Linked DNA regions of Methylomagnum ishizawai. The protein of the gene in region 2 interacts with the protein of the main gene of each other region in a pairwise test. Links are inferred from orthologs where the notes say so. Each region holds a gene or a part of one and is shown on either strand. Other genes may lie near its edges.

Region 1 (8,806 bases), 180 kb from region 2 along the record:
GCGCGGGCGCAAACCTCCACCACTTCGGCATCGTCGAGGCCCAGGATCGCGGCCATGGCCCCGACATCGGCGGGCACGGCCTCCTGCATCAAGCGGGCGCGTTCGGCGACCAATAAAACCGCCGCCTGGAAATCCATCGCCCCGGCGCAGACCAGGGCGGTGTATTCGCCCAGGCTATGCCCGGCCAGCCAGCCCGGCCTGGCCTGGGTCTGTCCGCACCACACCCGCCACGCCGCCACGCCCGCCGCCAACATGGCGGGTTGGGTATGGACGGTCTGGTTCAAGCGCTCGGCGGGACCGTGCCGGACCAAGTCCCACAGGTCGTAGCCCAGCACCTCGGACGCGGACCCGAAGGTCGCCTCGACTTCCGGGTGGGATTCGGCCAAGCCGGCCAACATGCCCACCGCCTGGGAACCCTGTCCCGGAAACACAAACGCCAGATTGTTATCGGTAATCTTCACTTCCATCGTCACACCTACCTCAATACCGCAGCAAAGCCGAGCCCCAGGCGAAACCCGCGCCGAAGGCTTCCATCAACACCGTCTGCCCGCGCTGGATGCGTCCGTCGCGGATGGCCTCGTTCAAGGCCAAGGGAATCGACGCCGCCGAGGTATTGCCCTGGTTCTCGATGGTGACCACGACCCGGTCCATGGGCATCCTCAGTTTCTTGGCGGTGGCGGTGATGATGCGGATATTGGCCTGGTGCGGCACCAGCCAGTCGATATCGGATTTGTCCAGGCCGTTGGCTTCCAAGGTTTCATCGACGATGCGGCCCAGGGTGTTGACCGCGATCTTGAACACCTCGTTGCCTTCCATCTTGAGGAAGCGGCCCTCGTCGCGCAGGCCGTTGTTATTGGCCGGATTGGGCGCGTAGAGCAAATCCTGGTATTGCCCGTCGGAATGGATATGGGTGCTGAGGAGGCCGGGTTGATCGGACACGCCGATCACCGCCGCCCCCGCGCCATCGCCGAACAGCACGCAAGTGGCGCGGTCGGACCAATCGACGATGCGGGAATAGACTTCGCTGCCCACCACCAAGGCCCGCCGGGCACCGCCCGCCCGGATGAATTGGTCGGCGACGCTGAGCGCGAAAATGAAACCGGAACACGCCGCCTGCACATCGAAGGACGCGCATTCCCGCACCCCCAAACGCTGCTGCAACAAACAGGCGGTGCTGGGGAATATCCGGTCGGGCGTGCCGGTGGCGACGATGATGAGGTCGAGGTCGCCGGGTTCCAGCCCGGCGGCGTCCAGGGCTTGGCGGGCGGCGATTTCCGCCATGCTGGACGCGGTCTCGTGCGGGGCGGCGATGCGGCGCTGGCGGATGCCGGTGCGCTCGACGATCCAGGCGTCCGAGGTCTCGACGGTCTGGGCGATCTGATCGTTGGTGAGGATGGTTTCGGGGAGGTAGCCGCCGGTTCCGAGCAAGGTGGAGTAACGGCTCACGCGCTCTTCCTCTCGGCGAAGATGCTTTCCACCCGTTCGCCGATGCGCGAAACCACCGCCTTCTCGACTTCCTTGACGCCGATCTGGATGGCGTTGCCGAAGGAATGGCGGTCGGCGTTGCCATGGCTTTTGATGACGATGCCACGCAGGCCGATCAGGCTGGCGCCGTTATAGTTGCGGGGATCGAAACGGTTCTTGAAGGCTTTCAGCACCGGCAGGGCGATCAAGCCGGCCAGTTTGGTGAAGAGGTTGCGCCCGAATTCGTCCTTGAGCGATTGGCTCAACATCTTGGCCATGCCTTCCAGGGTTTTGAGCGCCACGTTGCCGACGAAGCCGTCGGTCACCACGACATCCACATCGCCGCTGAAAATATCGTTGCCTTCCACGAAGCCGATGAAATTGAGATGGGAATCGGCCAGCAGGCGGGCCGCCTGCTTGACCTGTTCGTTGCCCTTGATTTCCTCTTCGCCGACATTGAGCAGGCCCACCCTGGGCTGATCCTTGTCCTCGACGGCGCGGACCAACTCGTAGCCCATGACGGCGAATTGATAAAGATGCTCCGCCGTGCAATCGATATTGGCCCCGAGGTCCAGCATATGGACATGTCCGCCCTGCTTATTGGGCAGGATGGCGATGATGGCGGGACGGTCGATGCCGGGGATGGTCTTCAGCACGAATTTGCCGATGGCCATCAAGGCCCCGGTATTGCCCGCGCTGACGCAGGCCGAGGCCACGCCTTCCTTGACCAGGTTGATGGCGACGCGCATGGAAGAATCCTTCTTGTTGCGCAAAGCCTTGGAAGGGGGTTCGTGCATCTCCACCACTTCCGAGGCGTGGTGGACCGCGATGCGGTCGCCGTAGCGGGTGGCGGCTTCGCCCAGATGCTGGCGGAGGATGGTTTCATCGCCGACCAGGATCAAATGCAAGCGGGGATCGGCCTCGACGCTGTCCAAAGCGGCCGGCACGGTGACTGTGGGGCCGTGGTCGCCGCCCATGGCATCCAGCGCGATTGTCAGCTTTTGCGTCATAGCTTGGGAGTTTCTTCAATCAAACGGCGCGGCACGGGACTGGCGTCGCGCGGGATACTCAAGGCTCGGCGGCCCCTGCCGCCTGGGGGCAGCACGGGCGGAAAACCCGGCGCTTATTCCGCGCCGGTGTCTTCCGGCTTGGTGGCGAACACCCGACGGCCCCGGTAGAAACCATCGGGGCTGATGTGGTGGCGCAGATGGACTTCGCCGGTGGTGGGTTCGAGCGACAGGGCGGCGGCGGTCAGCGCGTCGTGGGAACGGCGCATACCGCGCTTGGAACGGGTTTTACGGTTTTGTTGGACGGCCATTTCGGACTCCTAAAGGTTGGTTTTTTTAAGCTGCGCCAAGGCGGCAAAGGGGTTTTCGCGGGTTTCCGCAGCGGCCTTGCCGGGTTTTTTCGGCGGGCCGCAGTATTCGTGCTGGGGGATCGGCGGTATCGCCAGCAATAATTCATCCTGGACAATATCCGCCAAGGCCATCGGCTCTTCGGATTCCACCAGCAAGGGCTCGAACGCTTCCGGCAGGAGGTTGGCCTCGTCGATGGAGCGGACCAACCCCAAGCGCACTTCGCCCGCCACCGGCCAGGGCAGGGCTTCCAGGCAACACTGGCACCGCAGCACCAGTTCGGCCTCGATCCGCCCCACGACCGCCGCGATCCTTGCCTCGCGCCGGAATTCGAGGTCGATGTTCACCGCGCCTTCGCAATTCAGGAGGAGGTCGTGCAGCCGGTCCAAAGCGGCGAGCGCGAGCTTCCCTTTGATTCGCCGCTTTTTTTCGACGAATTCATAGGGGTCGAGCTTATCGGGCAAGTGGTCGAGCATAATCGGACAATGTTATCGGGAAAACTTGATCCCTGTCAAAAACATCTTCCTTGGGAACCGATCTTCCCGTGACTGTGCGCAGCCGGTAAAAACGGGACTTTCAACAAATGCACCGGACACCCGCCATGACCCGACTCATCCTGGCCTCGACCTCGCCCTACCGGCGGGAATTGCTGGCGAAACTCGGCCTGCCCTTCGACTGTATCGCGCCCGGCGTCGATGAAACGCCACTGCCCGGCGAAGCCCCGGCGGCGCTGGCCGCACGCCTCGCCGCCGAGAAGGCGCTGGCCGTGGCCCGCGTATCGCTGGACGGCTGGGTCATCGGCGCGGACCAGGTGGCGGTGCTGGACGGCGAAAAACTCGGGAAACCCATGACCCGCAGCCACACCCTCGCGCAATTGCGCAAGGCATCGGGAAAAACCATGGAATTCCACACGGCGCTGTGCGTGGTGGACGCGGCGACGCTGGAAACCAAGGCCGATATCGACCGCTGCGCCGTGGTGTTCCGGGAACTTTCGCCCGGCCAGATCGAACGCTACGTGGACCGCGACCGGCCCTACGATTGCGCCGGGGGATTCAAATCGGAGGGCTTGGGTATCGCCCTGTTCGAGCGGTTCGAGGGGGAAGACCCCAACGCCCTGGTGGGGTTGCCGCTGATCCGCTTGGTCCGGCTGCTGGAGGCTTTCGGCGTGGCGGTACCATGAAGCCGGGGCGGGGGCCGATCAGTCGAAGCGGTTGTAATAGCCCAATACGCGGCTGACGTAGTTCTGGGTTTCCTGGAACGGGGGGATGCGGTTGCCGTATTTGATGACATTGTTTTCCCCGGCGTTATAGGCCGCGACCGCCAGCGGGACATCGTCGAACATCCCCAGCAAATCGCTGAGGTACCGCGCCCCGCCATAGATGTTGTCCACGGGGTCGTAGGGGTCTTGCACCCCGTAGCGGGCGGCGGTGGCGGGCATGAGCTGCATCATGCCGATGGCCCCCTTGTTCGAGACCGCGCCGGGATTGTAGGAGGATTCGGCGCGGATGACGGCGTGCAGCAAGGCGGGGTCGAGACCGTGGCGGCTGGCGGCTTCGGCGATGAGTCCGGCGTATTGGCTGCGGTTGCGTTCGAGGGCGGCGCGGTGGGCGGCGCTCTTGGCATTATTGGCGGGCGCGGCCCCGAACAAGCCGCCGCCGAACAGGCCCTTGGCCCCCAGCGTACTCTTGCCGCCGAAAGTCACCTTGGTGGGCCGGGTGAAGGGTTCGGGGGTTTCGATAATCATACGGAAGCCTTTATGGTCCGGCTTGTCGGTGTATTCGACATGGCCGTTGGCCGGATTGACGTATTTATAGACATCGGCCTGGACCCCATGGGACAGGAAGCAAGGCAATAAAACCAGCGGCAGGCTACGGAACAATCTCGGCATCGGTCCCCCCTTGTTGGTCGCCGAATCAAACACAGCTAAAAAAGTCTTACACGGATCGTTGGGTTTGCAAAGACCACGGATTTTGCCCCGCCCTCCGGCCAAGCGCCGGTAGCTTAGCGGCCCCCGCTTAGGGCCAGCTTAAACCAGGGGCGGGTGGCGGCGCTGCCAATCCCGTCCCAGAATCTCAGGGCAGCATGGGCCGGACCCGCCCCGCCGCTTCCCGCGCCCGTTCCCGCGCTTCCTCGACCGTGGCCCCCGCCGCCAAAGCCACCCCCATGCGGCGGCGCGGGAACGAAACCGGCTTGCCGAACAAGCGGACTGCGGCGGTCGGCACCGCCAGGGCGTGGTCCAAACCCTCGAAAGCGACGCCCTCCCCTTCCACGCCGCCATAGATCACCGCGCTGGCGCCGGTATCGCGCAGGGCGGTCGAGACCGGCAGCCCCAGGATGGCGCGGGCGTGTAGCTCGAATTCGCTCTGGGCCTGGGTCACCATCGTGACCATGCCGGTATCGTGCGGCCTGGGGCTGACCTCGCTGAACCACACTTGGTCGCCGCGCACGAACAACTCCACCCCGAACAGGCCCAGCCCGCCCAGGTTGTCCGTCACCGCCTGGGCGATGCGGCGGGCTTCGGCGTGGGCGGCGGGACTCATGGGCTGGGGTTGCCAGCTCTCGACATAATCGCCTTGTTCTTGACGGTGGCCGATGGGTTCGCAGAACCGGGTTTCCACTCCGCCCTGGCCGTTCAAGGCCCGCACCGTCAGCAGGGTGATTTCGTAATCGAAGTCGATCCGGCCCTCGACGATGATGCGGGCGTTCTTCACCCGCCCGCCTTCCTGCGAATACCGCCAAGCCGCCTCGATATCGGCCTCCGAGCGCAGCATCGACTGGCCCTTGCCGGACGAGGACATGATCGGCTTGACGAAGCAGGGATAGCCGACCTTAGCCGCGCCCGCCCGCAAGCCTTCCAGGCTGTCGGCGAACACATAGGGCGAGGTGGGCAGGCCCAGGGTTTCCGCCGCCAGGGTGCGGATGCCTTCGCGGTTCATGGTCAGGGCCACGGCGCGGGCGGTGGGGACGATGCGGGCCAAGCCTCCAGCCTCGATTTCGGCCAGCGCCTGGGTGGCGATGGCCTCGATTTCGGGCACGATGATGTGGGGCCGTTCCTGCTCGACCAGTTGGCGCAGGGCCAGGGGGTCGGTCATGTCGATCACCTGGGCGCGATGGGCGACCTGCTGGCCGGGCGCGTTGGGATAGCGGTCCACCGCGATCACCTCGACCCCGTAGCGCTGCAAGGCGATGACCACTTCCTTGCCCAATTCGCCGCTGCCCAGGAACATCACCCGCGTCGCGCCGGGCGTGAGCGCCGTACCGATTCTCATGCTTGATCCCCGTGATATGGATAATATGCGGCAGTTTAATACGGTTTCACGCGGCACGGCCCGGTTTTCGGCATGAACCAGCACACCTCCCCCGACCACATCCCCATCACCGCGCTCAAGGGCGCGGGTCCGCAGACCCTCAAACGGCTGGAGCGGCTGGGCCTCGCCAGCGTGCTGGATTTGCTGCTGCACCTGCCATTCCGCTACGAGGACCGCACCCGCATCGAACCCCTGGGCGCCTTGCAGCCGGGCCAGAGCTACCAAGTCGAGGGCCGGATCGAATTGGCCGAAGTCGCCGCCAAGGGCAAGCGCTCCTTGGTGGTCCGCATCGCCGACGGCACCGGCTTCTTGAACCTCCGCTTCTTCCATTTCTCGCCGGGACAGCACGCCTTGTTCGGCCGCGGGCGGGCGCTGCGCTGCTATGGCGAAGTCCGGGCCGGTTATTACGGCGCGGAAATGACCCACCCCGATTACGAATTCCTGGAAGACGAGGAAATCGGCCAGCCCGACGCCAGCCTGACCCCGGTCTATCCCTCCACCGACGGCCTGCACCAAAAAACCCTGCGCAAACTCATCGAGCAAGCCCTGTTCCATGCCGACCCGGAACACTTGCCGGATTGGCTGCCCGCCGCCACCGCCCGCCGCCGCCCCAAGCTGGCCGAGGCGCTCAGGCTGATCCACCAGCCACCGACCGGCTGCGATCCATCATCGCCCCAACTCACAGCGGCCCGCGCCCGGCTGGCCTTCGACGAACTCTTGGCCCACCATCTCAGCCTGAGCCGCTTCCGCGCCCAGACCCAGGCCCACGCCGCGCCCGCGCTCCGTGCCGATCCCGCCACTTCGGCCCGCTTCCTGGACAGCCTGCCCTTCCGCCTGACCGGGGCGCAACGCCGGGTCATCGGCGAGATCGAGGCCGACCTGGCCCAGCCACGCCCGATGATGCGCTTGGTGCAAGGCGACGTGGGTTCCGGCAAGACCGTGGTGGCGGCCTGCGCGGCCTTGGCGGCGCTGGCTTCGGGCCATCAGGTGGCGGTGATGGCCCCGACCGAACTCCTGGCCGAACAGCACCAGCGCAGTTTCCGGCAATGGCTGGAGCCCCTGGAGGTGCGGCTGGCCTATCTCTCCGGTAGGCTCAAGGGCGAGGCCCGGCGTTCCGCCCTGGAAGCCGTGGCCCTGGGCACGGCGGGCGTGGTGATCGGCACCCACGCCCTGTTCCAGGAACAGGTGGCATTCCAGCGGTTGGGGCTGGTGGTCATCGACGAACAACACCGTTTCGGCGTGCATCAACGTTTGGCCCTGCGCGAGAAGGGCTCCCGCGACGGTGCCTATCCGCACCAACTCATCATGACCGCCACGCCCATCCCCCGCACCCTGGCGATGCTGGGCTATGCCGACCTCGATCTTTCCATCATCGACGAGCGCCCGCCGGGCCGCACCCCGGTCAAGACCGCCGCCGTGCCGACCACGCGCCGGGCCGAGATCGTGGGCCGCATCGGCGATTGGGTGGCGAAGGGGCGGCAGGTGTATTGGGTCTGTACCTTGATCGAGGAATCCGAAGCCCTGCAATGCGAGGCGGCGGAGAAGACGGCGGAACTCCTGGTCGCCGCCCTGCCCGATCTCCGGGTCGGCTTGGTGCATGGCCGCCAGAAATCCGCCGACAAGGAAGCCGCCATGCAAACCTTCAAGGCCGGGGAAACCGACCTGCTGGTCGCCACCACGGTGATCGAGGTCGGCGTGGACGTGCCCAACGCCAGCCTGATGATTATCGAAAACCCGGAGCGGCTGGGCTTGGCGCAATTACACCAGCTGCGGGGCCGGGTCGGGCGCGGGCCGGGCGAGGCGCATTGTGTGCTGCTCTATCAACCGCCGCTCTCGCCCAGCGCCAAGGAACGGCTGGGGATACTCAGGGATTCGGACGACGGTTTCGTCATCGCCGAAAAGGATTTGGAATTGCGCGGCCCCGGCGAATTGCTGGGCACCCGCCAGACCGGGCAGGTGCAATTCAAAGTGGCGGATTTGGGGCGGGACGGGAGCGTATTGGACGAGGTCCAGGCCGTGGCGGACACGCTGTTGAAGCGGCATCCCGAGTGGGTGGAGCCCTTGATCCGGCGCTGGATGGGGCAGGAGGTGGCGCGGTATGTGGAGGCTTGAGCGGCGTGAATGCGTAAAATCGAAACCTTCCATCCATAACCCCCGGTAACGCGCCATGAATCCACACCTACTCACCGCCAACGAACTCGGCGTCCGTCTGGAAATCGTCAACGGCATCCCGTTATGGGAAGCCCAGCCGGTCTACAAGCACCAAAAGGCCATCGACCGCATCCGCGCCAGTATCGCGCCGGTCGGGCCGGAGGCTTGCGGCTGTATCCACGCCTCGGATGTCTATGTGAGTTTCCCGGATAGTTCGCTCAAGCGGCCCGATATCGCCATTTTCCGCCGGGAACCGGACGAGGAAGACGAAGCCATTACCCTGGTTCCCGAAGCGGTGATCGAGGTCATCAGCAAGGGCTACGAATACAAGGATTTGGAAATAGGGCCGGGTTTCTATCTGGCCCAGGGCGTGAAGGATGTGGTGGTATTCAATCCCTATACCCTGGCGGTTTTGCATGTGCGGCGGGATGGGACGGAACAGGGGGTTTCGCCGGTGGATATAACGCTGGAATGTGGATGCCGGGTGCGGGTGTGATCCCAAAGCCCCGCCCGTCGGACTGCCAAGGC
Region 2 (8,773 bases):
GGCTATTTCGCCCCGCCGTATCCGGCGCGGGCGGCGATAGGCGTGGCGGCCTTGCCACGGGGGGCGGGAGTGGAGATGGACGGGGTGATGGTGCTGGATCGATAGCGCCTTGAATCTTCCGGGCCGGGTTCGCGTCCAACGCCGCCCGGCCCGGTCCACTGGACAGTACGCCGATCACCGGTCTGTGTCGTGGGTTCCTACCCGGCACACCGGGCCGCGCATCCCGGCTCCGCCGGTTCCCCGCCCGCTTGCGCCGTATCAATCCCGCCTTCAAAAAAACTTCGGCTCGGACCCTGGCCGGGGCGTCGCCGCCGCCATGGTGGACCGGACGCCGCCCATAGGCGTCGAGGCCGATGCGTGGAATCTGGGAACTGTGGTCGGGCCGGTGGGATTTGCGGAATACTAGCCGCGCCGTCGTTTTAGAGGAAAATCCTAGCCATGATCGCCACCGATACGCTGTATGCCAACATCGCCGAGTTCTGGGACCGCGAAATCGTGCCCGTCCTGGCCGAGTACATCAAGATTCCCAACAAATCCCCGCATTTCGATCCCGATTGGGCCGCGCATGGCCATATGGAAGCCGCCCGCCGCCTCGCCCTGGATTGGCTCGCCGCCCACCCCCTTCCCGGCGCGACCCTGCACGGCACCCATTTGCCGGGCCGTACGCCCTTGATCCTGGTCGAGGTGCCCGGTGCCATCGATAAAACCGTGTTGATCTACGGCCATCTCGACAAACAGCCGGAAATGGAAGGCTGGAGCCAGGGCTTGGGTCCGTGGACGCCGGTCCTGCGCGAAGACAAGCTCTATGGCCGGGGCGGGGCCGACGACGGCTATGCGCTGTTCGCCGCCGTGGCGGCGCTGCGGGCGCTCGCGGGCGTGGACTTGCCGCGCATCGTCCTCCTGATCGAATTCTCGGAGGAAAGCGGTTCGCCTGACCTGCCCGCCTATCTCGACGCCTACGGTGCCGTCATCGGCACCCCGGATTTGGTCATCGCCCTGGACTCCGGGGCCGGGGATTACGAACGGCTGTGGTCCACCACCTCGCTGCGCGGCGTGGTGAATTGCGTGGTCGATGTGAAGGTGTTGGAGGAAACCGCCCATTCCGGCATCGCCAGCGGCATCGTGCCCTCGTCCATGCGGATCATGCGCCAACTCCTGGACCGGCTGGAAGACCCCGTGACCGGCGCGAGCCGCATCCCGGCGCTGTTGGCCGAAATCCCCGGGCAGCGCCGCCAGCAGGCGGCGGCGGCGGCGGAGATCATCGGCGTCGAGGGCATCCGCGGCAGCTTCAAGGTGGTGCCGGGGTTGTGCCCGGTCAGCGCCGACGGGGCCGAATTGCTGCTCAACAATACCTGGCGTCCCACCCTGTGCGTGGTCGGACAGGCGGGGATGCCGCCCATCCACTCCGCCGGGAACATCCTGCGCTCGCATACCGCCTTCAAGCTGTCGATCCGCCTGCCGCCGACGGTGGATGGCCGGGAAGCCGAAGCCGCGATCCGCGCCGAGCTGACCGCCGACCCGCCCTATGACGCGGAAATCTCGGTCGAGTTCGACCAATCCGGCACCGGCTGGAACGCGCCCGCCCTGGCTCCTTGGCTGGAACAAGCGACCCAGGAAGCTTCCGGGACGTTCTATGGCAAGGACGCGGCCTATGTCGGCCTGGGCGGGAGCATTCCGTTCATGGGGATGCTGGGGCAGCAATTCCCCGAGGCGCAGTTCCTGATTACCGGGGTGCTGGGACCCTTGAGCAACGCTCATGGGCCGAACGAGTTTTTGCATATCCCCTATGCGAAGAAGTTGACGGCTTGCGTGGCGTATATTTTGGCGCGGGTGGGCGCTTGAGTCCGCAAGCGCGGGACGGGCGATTCATCCACTCACCTTGACCACGAACCCCGCCGCCTCGATCCGCCCGCCGAAATCCTCCAACCATGCCAGCGGCAAGGCCGAGAGGCGCGGTGCTTCCGCCTGCAGGGAAGGCCGCGCCAGTCCATAGAGCAGCACGCCCTCGACCGGGATTTCCCGCGCCCGGATTTCCGCCAACAAATCCAGATAGGCCCGTTGTTCGTCCGCGCCGGGGGCCGCGCCGTCCCAGGCGAACCAGCAGGTTTGTAGCCAGGTCCGGCACAGCCGGGCCGAGATTTCCAAATGCCGCAACACGGCTGCCGGCGTCAGGTTCACGCTGTTGACGCGGTGGATGCCGTCCGCCGTGGCGCGGTCCAGCTTGAACCAGACCTCGCCGCCCAGTTCCGACCAATGGGCCAGGCCGCGTTGGACCTCGGGTTTCGCCATCAGGCTGCCGTTGCTGATGAGGACCAGTTTGATCGCCCCGAACAGGTCGAATTCGGCGCAGACCTGGCCGACCACCCCGACCACGGCGTCGAACTCGCGGCAACTGGTGGGTTCGCCGTTGCCGGAAAGGGCGATATCGCGGATCACGCGCTGGTCTTCCGGCAATTCATAGCGCTGGTAGAAATCGCCATGCAGGGCGTCTTCGAGCAACCCGGTCAATTCGCCTTCCAGTTGGAACAGGTCGATGGTGGGGGCGGCACCCCGGACGAGGTCCGGGACTTGGCAATAGACGCAGCGCCAGTTGCAGGCGTGGTTGGGGTTGAGGTTGACACCGATGGACAGCCCGCCCGAGCGGCGCGACACCACCGGGTAGACGTAGGTGAGTCCGGCGCTATGGCGGTCGTGGTTGGCGGAGGTGAGTTTGGTCATGGCGATGGGGTGGGGATTGCGGCTGGAATCTCAAACCCAGCCGTTACCGGATAAACGGTTATTATATTCTTCGTGGGAGATGGCTTCGATGAATTCCAGTTGGCCATTATCTTCTTTGCAGATCAAGCGGTATCTCCGTCCGATGGGGATGGAAATGACATGGCGTTGTCCCATATTCTTCATCCGTTTCCCCATGAAATCCATATAAGAGGCGCCTTGTTGCAGTGCGGCGATCATTTCGAGGGTTTTTTCCGCGATTTCGGGAGGCAGGTCGTCGAGCGGGATCGGGGCTTGAGAGAGCCGTTGGATGCGCTGGGTTTTCGCTTGGAGCATCGCGTGCTTCCGCTGTTCTTCGCTGGCGCAGCGATGGCAGAATCTCCCTTTGCCGCTGTGGCCGCACGAAAAGGTTTTTTTTCTAACAGGCATGGTATTCGGAAAGTATTAAAACTGGGGGAGTGCGGCTTTTTTTGGGGGGGCGGGTTATTATGCAAACGGGGTATCCTCCGTCCAATTGCCGTAATGGGCCGGCAAATTTGGTTCCGCTGTCCGTGATTTTCGTATAAACCACACCAGCCCGGAAGCCGACCCGGACCGGCCCGGCCCGGTCCGGAGCTTCGGGCGCTGGTGCCTCTTCGTGTGTTTCCATCCGCCGTGCGGAGGGCTATGGTGGCCGTCGGCGACTTTGGCCGCGACGGCTCCTCCCGGCTTGGTGGCCGGTGCGATATGGCTCCGGCTGCCGCGGACATGATAGTTGAAACCCCCAGGCCGGACCGGGGGCCGCTCCACGGGCGGGCTGTTCCGGCCCGGAAGCCGCGCCCGGCCCATGTCCCATCGGGACGCCGCCCGCGCTAAATCCCAGTGTTTTTCTCAAGTACCAACATTTGTGATAATACCGCCCTACACCGACCACCGCGCCGCAACGCCCCGGACCATGGCGAAAAAAGCCCCCAATTTCGAAGAATCCCTGGCCGAGCTGGAACAACTGGTGGAGCGCATGGAGCAGGGCGACCTGCCCTTGGAAGAAGCCCTCAAGCTGTTCGAGCGCGGCGTGCAACTCACCCGCACCAGCCAAGCCGCCCTGCGCGAAGCGGAACAAAAAGTCCGCGTGTTGCTGGAAAAGAACGGCGAACCCACACTGAAACCTTTTACCGATGAATCCTGAGAACGCTTTGCAAGATTTCATGCGGGCCTGCCAGACCCGCGCCGAAGCCGCGCTGGACGCGAGGCTCCCCGCCACGACCCGGATGCCGGAACGGCTGCACCAGGCCATGCGCTATTCCGCGCTGGGCGGCGGCAAGCGGCTGCGGCCCTTGTTGACCTATGCCACCGGGGTTGCCTTGGGGTTGTCCCTCGACCTGCTGGACGGCCCGGCCGCGGCGGTGGAATTCATCCACGTCTATTCGCTGATCCACGACGATTTGCCCGCCATGGACGACGACGCCCTGCGCCGCGGCAAGCCGACCTGCCATATCGCCTTCGACGAGGCCACCGCCATCCTGGCCGGGGACGGCTTGCAGGCGTTGGCCTTCCATGTGCTGGCCCACGATCCCAGCCTCCAGGTTCCGGCGGAGAACCGCATCGCCATGATCGAAACCCTGGCGACCGCCAGCGGTTCCTATGGCATGGTCGGGGGGCAGGCCATCGACCTGGACGCGGTGGGCAAAATCCTCGACCTCCCCAGCCTGGAAAACATGCACATCCGCAAGACCGGCGCCTTGATCCGGGCCAGCGTCAAGCTGGCGACCCTGGCCCAGGTGCCGCACGATCCGGCCGCCGCCGACAAACTCGACCATTACGCCAAATGCATCGGGCTCGCCTTCCAGATCAAGGACGATATCCTCGACGAGGAGAGCGACACCCAGACCCTCGGCAAGACCCAGGGCAAGGACCGCGACCACAACAAGCCGAATTATCCGGCCCTCCTGGGGCTGAACGGGGCCAAGGAGAAAGCCCAGGAATTGCACGAGGAGGCGCTGGCCAGCCTCGCGGGCTTCGGCGCGGAGGCCGACCTGCTGCGGGCCTTGTCGCTGTTCATCATCGAACGCCGCAACTAGGCCCGGGGCGGCGGAACGGCCTTTCTTGAAAGCCCTGGGGCGCGGTTCCATAATGGCCCCGAGCTTGTTTCCGCCGCCGCGATCCCCCTGGGACCGGCGTTCCGTCCGGCCCCGTTTCCCGACTTAAGAATCCCCCATGAATCATCCGAACAGCCATTCCTTGCTCCCCTCCATCACGGGTCCCGCCGACCTCCGCAACCTCCCGGAAGACCAATTGCCGCGCTTGGCGGAAGAGGTGCGGGCTTTCCTGCTGCACAGCGTGAGCCAGTCCGGCGGGCATTTGGCGGCGGGGTTGGGCACGGTGGAATTGACCATCGCCTTGCACTATGTCTTCAACACGCCGGAGGACAAGCTGGTCTGGGACGTGGGGCACCAAGCCTATCCGCACAAAATCCTCACGGGACGCCGCGAGCGCCTGCCCAGCATCCGCAAGAAGGACGGCCTCTCGGCCTTCCCCAACCGCGACGAAAGCCCCTACGATTGCTTCGGCGTGGGCCATTCCAGCACCTCCATCAGCGCCGCGCTGGGGATGGCGATAGCCGCTTCCCTGGACAAGAAGGACACCCACGCCGTCGCCATCATCGGCGATGGCGGCATGACCGGCGGCATGGCGTTCGAGGCGCTGAACCACGCGGGTCCGCTCGACGCCAACCTCTTGGTGATCCTCAACGACAACGAGATGTCGATTTCGCCCAATGTCGGGGCGCTCAACAACTATTTGGCCAAAATCCTGTCCGGCAATTTCTATTCCAGCGTGCGCCGGGGCGGCAAGGAACTGTTGAAGCACCGGATGCCGGGCGTGTGGGAATTGGCCCGCCGCGCCGAGGAACATGTCAAGGGCATGGTGGCGCCGGGCACGCTGTTCGAGGAACTGGGCTTCAACTATATCGGTCCCATCGACGGCCACGACCTCGACACTCTCATCACCACCCTGCGCAATCTCCGCAAGACGCCGGGGCCGCAGTTCCTGCATGTGGTCACCAAAAAGGGCAAGGGCTATGCCCCCGCCGAGCGCGACCCGGTGGCCTATCATGGCGTCGGTGTGTTCGACCCGAGCCAGGACCATTTGCCCAAGGCCAAGCCGGGCACGCCGAGCTACACGGAAGTGTTCGGCCAATGGCTGTGCGATATGGCGGAACGGGACCGCAGGCTCCTGGGCGTGACCCCGGCCATGCGCGAGGGGTCCGGATTGGTGGAATTCGAGCGGCGTTTCCCCGACCGTTATTTCGATGTGGGCATCGCCGAGCAGCACGCCGTGACCTTGGCGGCGGGACAGGCCTGCGAAGGCTATAAGCCGGTGGTGGCGATTTATTCCACCTTCCTGCAACGCGCCTACGACCAGCTGATCCACGATGTGGTGTTGCAAAAACTGCCGGTGCTGTTCGCCATCGACCGGGCCGGCCTAGTCGGTCCCGACGGTCCCACCCACGCGGGCAGTTTCGATCTGAGCTATCTGCGCTGCCTGCCTGGGATGGTGGTGATGGCCCCCGCCGACGAGAACGAATGCCGCCAAATGCTCTACACCGGCTTCAAGCACAATGGCCCGGCGGCGGTGCGTTATCCCCGCGGCAAGGGCGGCGGGGTCGAGGTGCGCGACGAAATGACCGCCCTGCCCATCGGCAAGGCCGAGGTCCGCCGCGAAGGCTCCCGCATCGCCGTCCTGGCCTTCGGCAGCCTGGTGTCCCCGGCGGTCGAGGCGGGCGAAAAGCTGGGCGCGACCGTGGTCAATATGCGCTTCGTCAAACCCCTGGACGAGGATTTGATCCTCAAGCTGGCCGAGAGCCACGAGCTTATCGTCACGGTCGAGGAAAACGTGGTCGCGGGCGGGGCGGGCAGCGGCGTCAACGAATTGTTGAATGCCCATCTGCGCCGCAACCCGGTGTTGAACCTGGGATTGCCCGACTTCTTCGTCGAGCAGGGCACCCGCGAGGAACTCCTGGCCGAATGCGGCCTCGACGCCGCCGGAATTTTCGAGTCCATCGACGCTTTCCGCCAGAAGGCCATGCCCGAAGCACAGGCCATACCGCGTATCGCCGCCGGGAAGCAACGCGCATGAACCCGGTCGCAGCGCTCAAAGCCAAAATCCGGGATATCCCGGACTTCCCCAAGCCCGGCATCCTGTTCAAGGACATCACGCCCTTGGTGAAGGACCCGGCCAGCCTGCGTTTGGCGGTGCATCATCTGCTGCACCCCTTCCTGGGCCGGGACATCACGGCGGTGGCGGGGATGGAGGCGCGGGGTTTCATCTTCGGCTCCCTGGTGGCCTGGGAACTGGGCGTGGGTTTCGTGCCTTTGCGGAAACCGGGCAAGCTGCCTTACAACGTCCAGAGCGTCAGCTACGACCTCGAATATGGTTCCGCCTCCTTGGAAGCCCATATCGACGCCGTGGGACCGGGCGACAAGGTGCTGCTGATCGACGACCTGCTCGCCACCGGCGGCACCGCCCAGGCCAGTTGCGGCTTGATCGAATCGCTGGGGGCCGAGGTCGTGGCCCTGGGGTTCGTGGTCGAGTTGGAGGCTTTGTGTGGGCGGGAACGGCTGGCGGGCTATCCGGTGCATTCCCTCCTGAAGTTCTAGGCGGGTGTCGCGGATTCCGGGTCGCCGCGGCAAGGCCGGATACAAACCAGATACAATAGCGGCGGCGCGGCGCTTCCCCCAGGGCGCGGCGGCAACCACCACTCACGAGCCACCCTAACGGGACCAGTCCGATGACCGACCTTTCGCCGCCTGCCGCCCCGGCCAGCGCCCCGAAACCGCCGGGGAACCTCCGCTTGCTGCACCTCACCGACCTGCATTTCCTGGCCGGGGCCGGGGAACGTATGCTCGGCGTGGACACCGAGCAAAGCTTCGTCGATACCCTCCGCGCCGCCTTGGCGTCCGGCCCGCCCCCGGACCTGGTCCTCCTGACCGGCGATTTGGTGCAAGACCCGGTGCCCTCGGCCTACCGGCGCTTGCGGGAGCGCTTGCGGGGACTGCCTTGCCCGGCCTATTGCCTGCCCGGCAACCACGACGACCCCCGGTTGATCGAGCAACACCTGGTCGGCGCGGGGGTGTTGTTCCAATCCAACCTCGTCGTGGGCGGTTGGCAAATCATCTGCCTGGACAGCACCATCCCGCGCCTGCCCTTTGGCCGCCTCGGCGGGGAGCAATTGCGGCTGTTGGAGGACCTGCTGGGGCGGCACCCGGAATGCCACGCCTTGATCGCCCTGCACCATCACGCCGTGCCCAGCGGCAGCGCCTGGATGGACACCATGGTGTTGGAGGACGCCGACCGTTTGTTCGGATTGCTGGCGGCGCATCCACGGGTGCGGGCGGTGGTGTGCGGCCATGTCCACCAGGCCATCGACCGGACGCACCAAGGCGTCCGCATGATCGCCACGCCCTCGACCTGTTTCCAGTTCAAACCGCTGCAAGCCGATTTCGCGCTGGACGCGCTGCCGCCCGGCTATCGCTGGATCGAACTGGGGGCCGATGGCGGCATCGCCACCACGATGGGACGGGGCCGGGAGATTCCCGAGGGCTTGGATTTCTCGTCGCGGGGTTATTGAGCCGTGGCGGCTCAGCCTTCCTGGACGACGATCCGGGGACCGGCGGGCAGGGGCGCGGCGGGGGCGCGGGCGGGTTTGCCGGTGGCCAAGTGGTTGCCGAGTTCGGTCAACGCCTGGCGGTAGACCTGCCGCTTGAAATAGACCACATCGCTGACGGGATACCAATAATCGACCCAGCACCAATGGTCGAATTCGGGCTTGGCGGTGCGGTTGAGGCGGATGCGGGATTCGCTGGCCCGGAGGCGCAGCATGAACCAGAGTTGCTTCTGGCCGATGCACAGCGGATAGGAATGCTTGCGGATATAGCGCTCGGGGAGGTCGTAGCGCAGCCAGTCGCGGGTGCGGGCGATGATCTTGACGTCGCGGTAGCGCAGCCCGACTTCCTCGTACAATTCCCGGTACATGGCGGATTGCGGGTCTTCGTTGAATTTGATGCCGCCCTGGGGGAATTGC

The links.
Region 1: the proteins of ispA (region 2) and purT interact in binary tests that used the Escherichia coli proteins (3 or more experiments, as listed by UniProt). The link is inferred for Methylomagnum ishizawai from one-to-one orthologs.

What each region holds. Positions count from the first base shown.
Region 1 is NZ_AP019783.1:1,912,778-1,921,583, reverse strand. The notes cover bases 3,991-6,981. They hold purT (formate-dependent phosphoribosylglycinamide formyltransferase), read right to left. Parts: upstream 6,089-6,981; coding sequence 4,892-6,088; downstream 3,991-4,891. Other genes in these bases: recG (ATP-dependent DNA helicase RecG), read left to right, coding at 6,161-6,981; K5658_RS08810 (transglycosylase SLT domain-containing protein), read right to left, coding at 4,018-4,707; K5658_RS08815 (Maf family protein), read left to right, coding at 3,991-3,999. In the rest of the region: fabD (ACP S-malonyltransferase), read right to left, coding at 1-467; K5658_RS08835 (beta-ketoacyl-ACP synthase III), read right to left, coding at 481-1,446; phosphate acyltransferase PlsX, read right to left, coding at 1,443-2,474; rpmF (50S ribosomal protein L32), read right to left, coding at 2,588-2,782; K5658_RS08820 (YceD family protein), read right to left, coding at 2,792-3,295; more of K5658_RS08815, read left to right, coding at 3,421-3,990; more of recG, read left to right, coding at 6,982-8,239; K5658_RS08795 (Uma2 family endonuclease), read left to right, coding at 8,295-8,774. UniProt on the Escherichia coli protein: Involved in the de novo purine biosynthesis. Catalyzes the transfer of formate to 5-phospho-ribosyl-glycinamide (GAR), producing 5-phospho-ribosyl-N-formylglycinamide (FGAR). Formate is provided by PurU via hydrolysis of 10-formyl-tetrahydrofolate.
Region 2 is NZ_AP019783.1:2,092,573-2,101,345, forward strand. The notes cover bases 2,863-5,820. They hold ispA ((2E,6E)-farnesyl diphosphate synthase), read left to right. Parts: upstream 2,863-3,869; coding sequence 3,870-4,772; downstream 4,773-5,820. Other genes in these bases: K5658_RS09605 (DUF7682 family zinc-binding protein), read right to left, coding at 2,863-3,144; xseB (exodeoxyribonuclease VII small subunit), read left to right, coding at 3,650-3,880; dxs (1-deoxy-D-xylulose-5-phosphate synthase), read left to right, coding at 4,909-5,820. In the rest of the region: K5658_RS09590 (RidA family protein), read left to right, coding at 1-105; K5658_RS09595 (M20/M25/M40 family metallo-hydrolase), read left to right, coding at 439-1,842; K5658_RS09600 (radical SAM protein), read right to left, coding at 1,867-2,718; more of K5658_RS09605, read right to left, coding at 2,749-2,862; more of dxs, read left to right, coding at 5,821-6,828; K5658_RS09625 (adenine phosphoribosyltransferase), read left to right, coding at 6,825-7,349; cpdA (3',5'-cyclic-AMP phosphodiesterase), read left to right, coding at 7,481-8,320; K5658_RS09635 (RNA pyrophosphohydrolase), read right to left, coding at 8,332-8,773.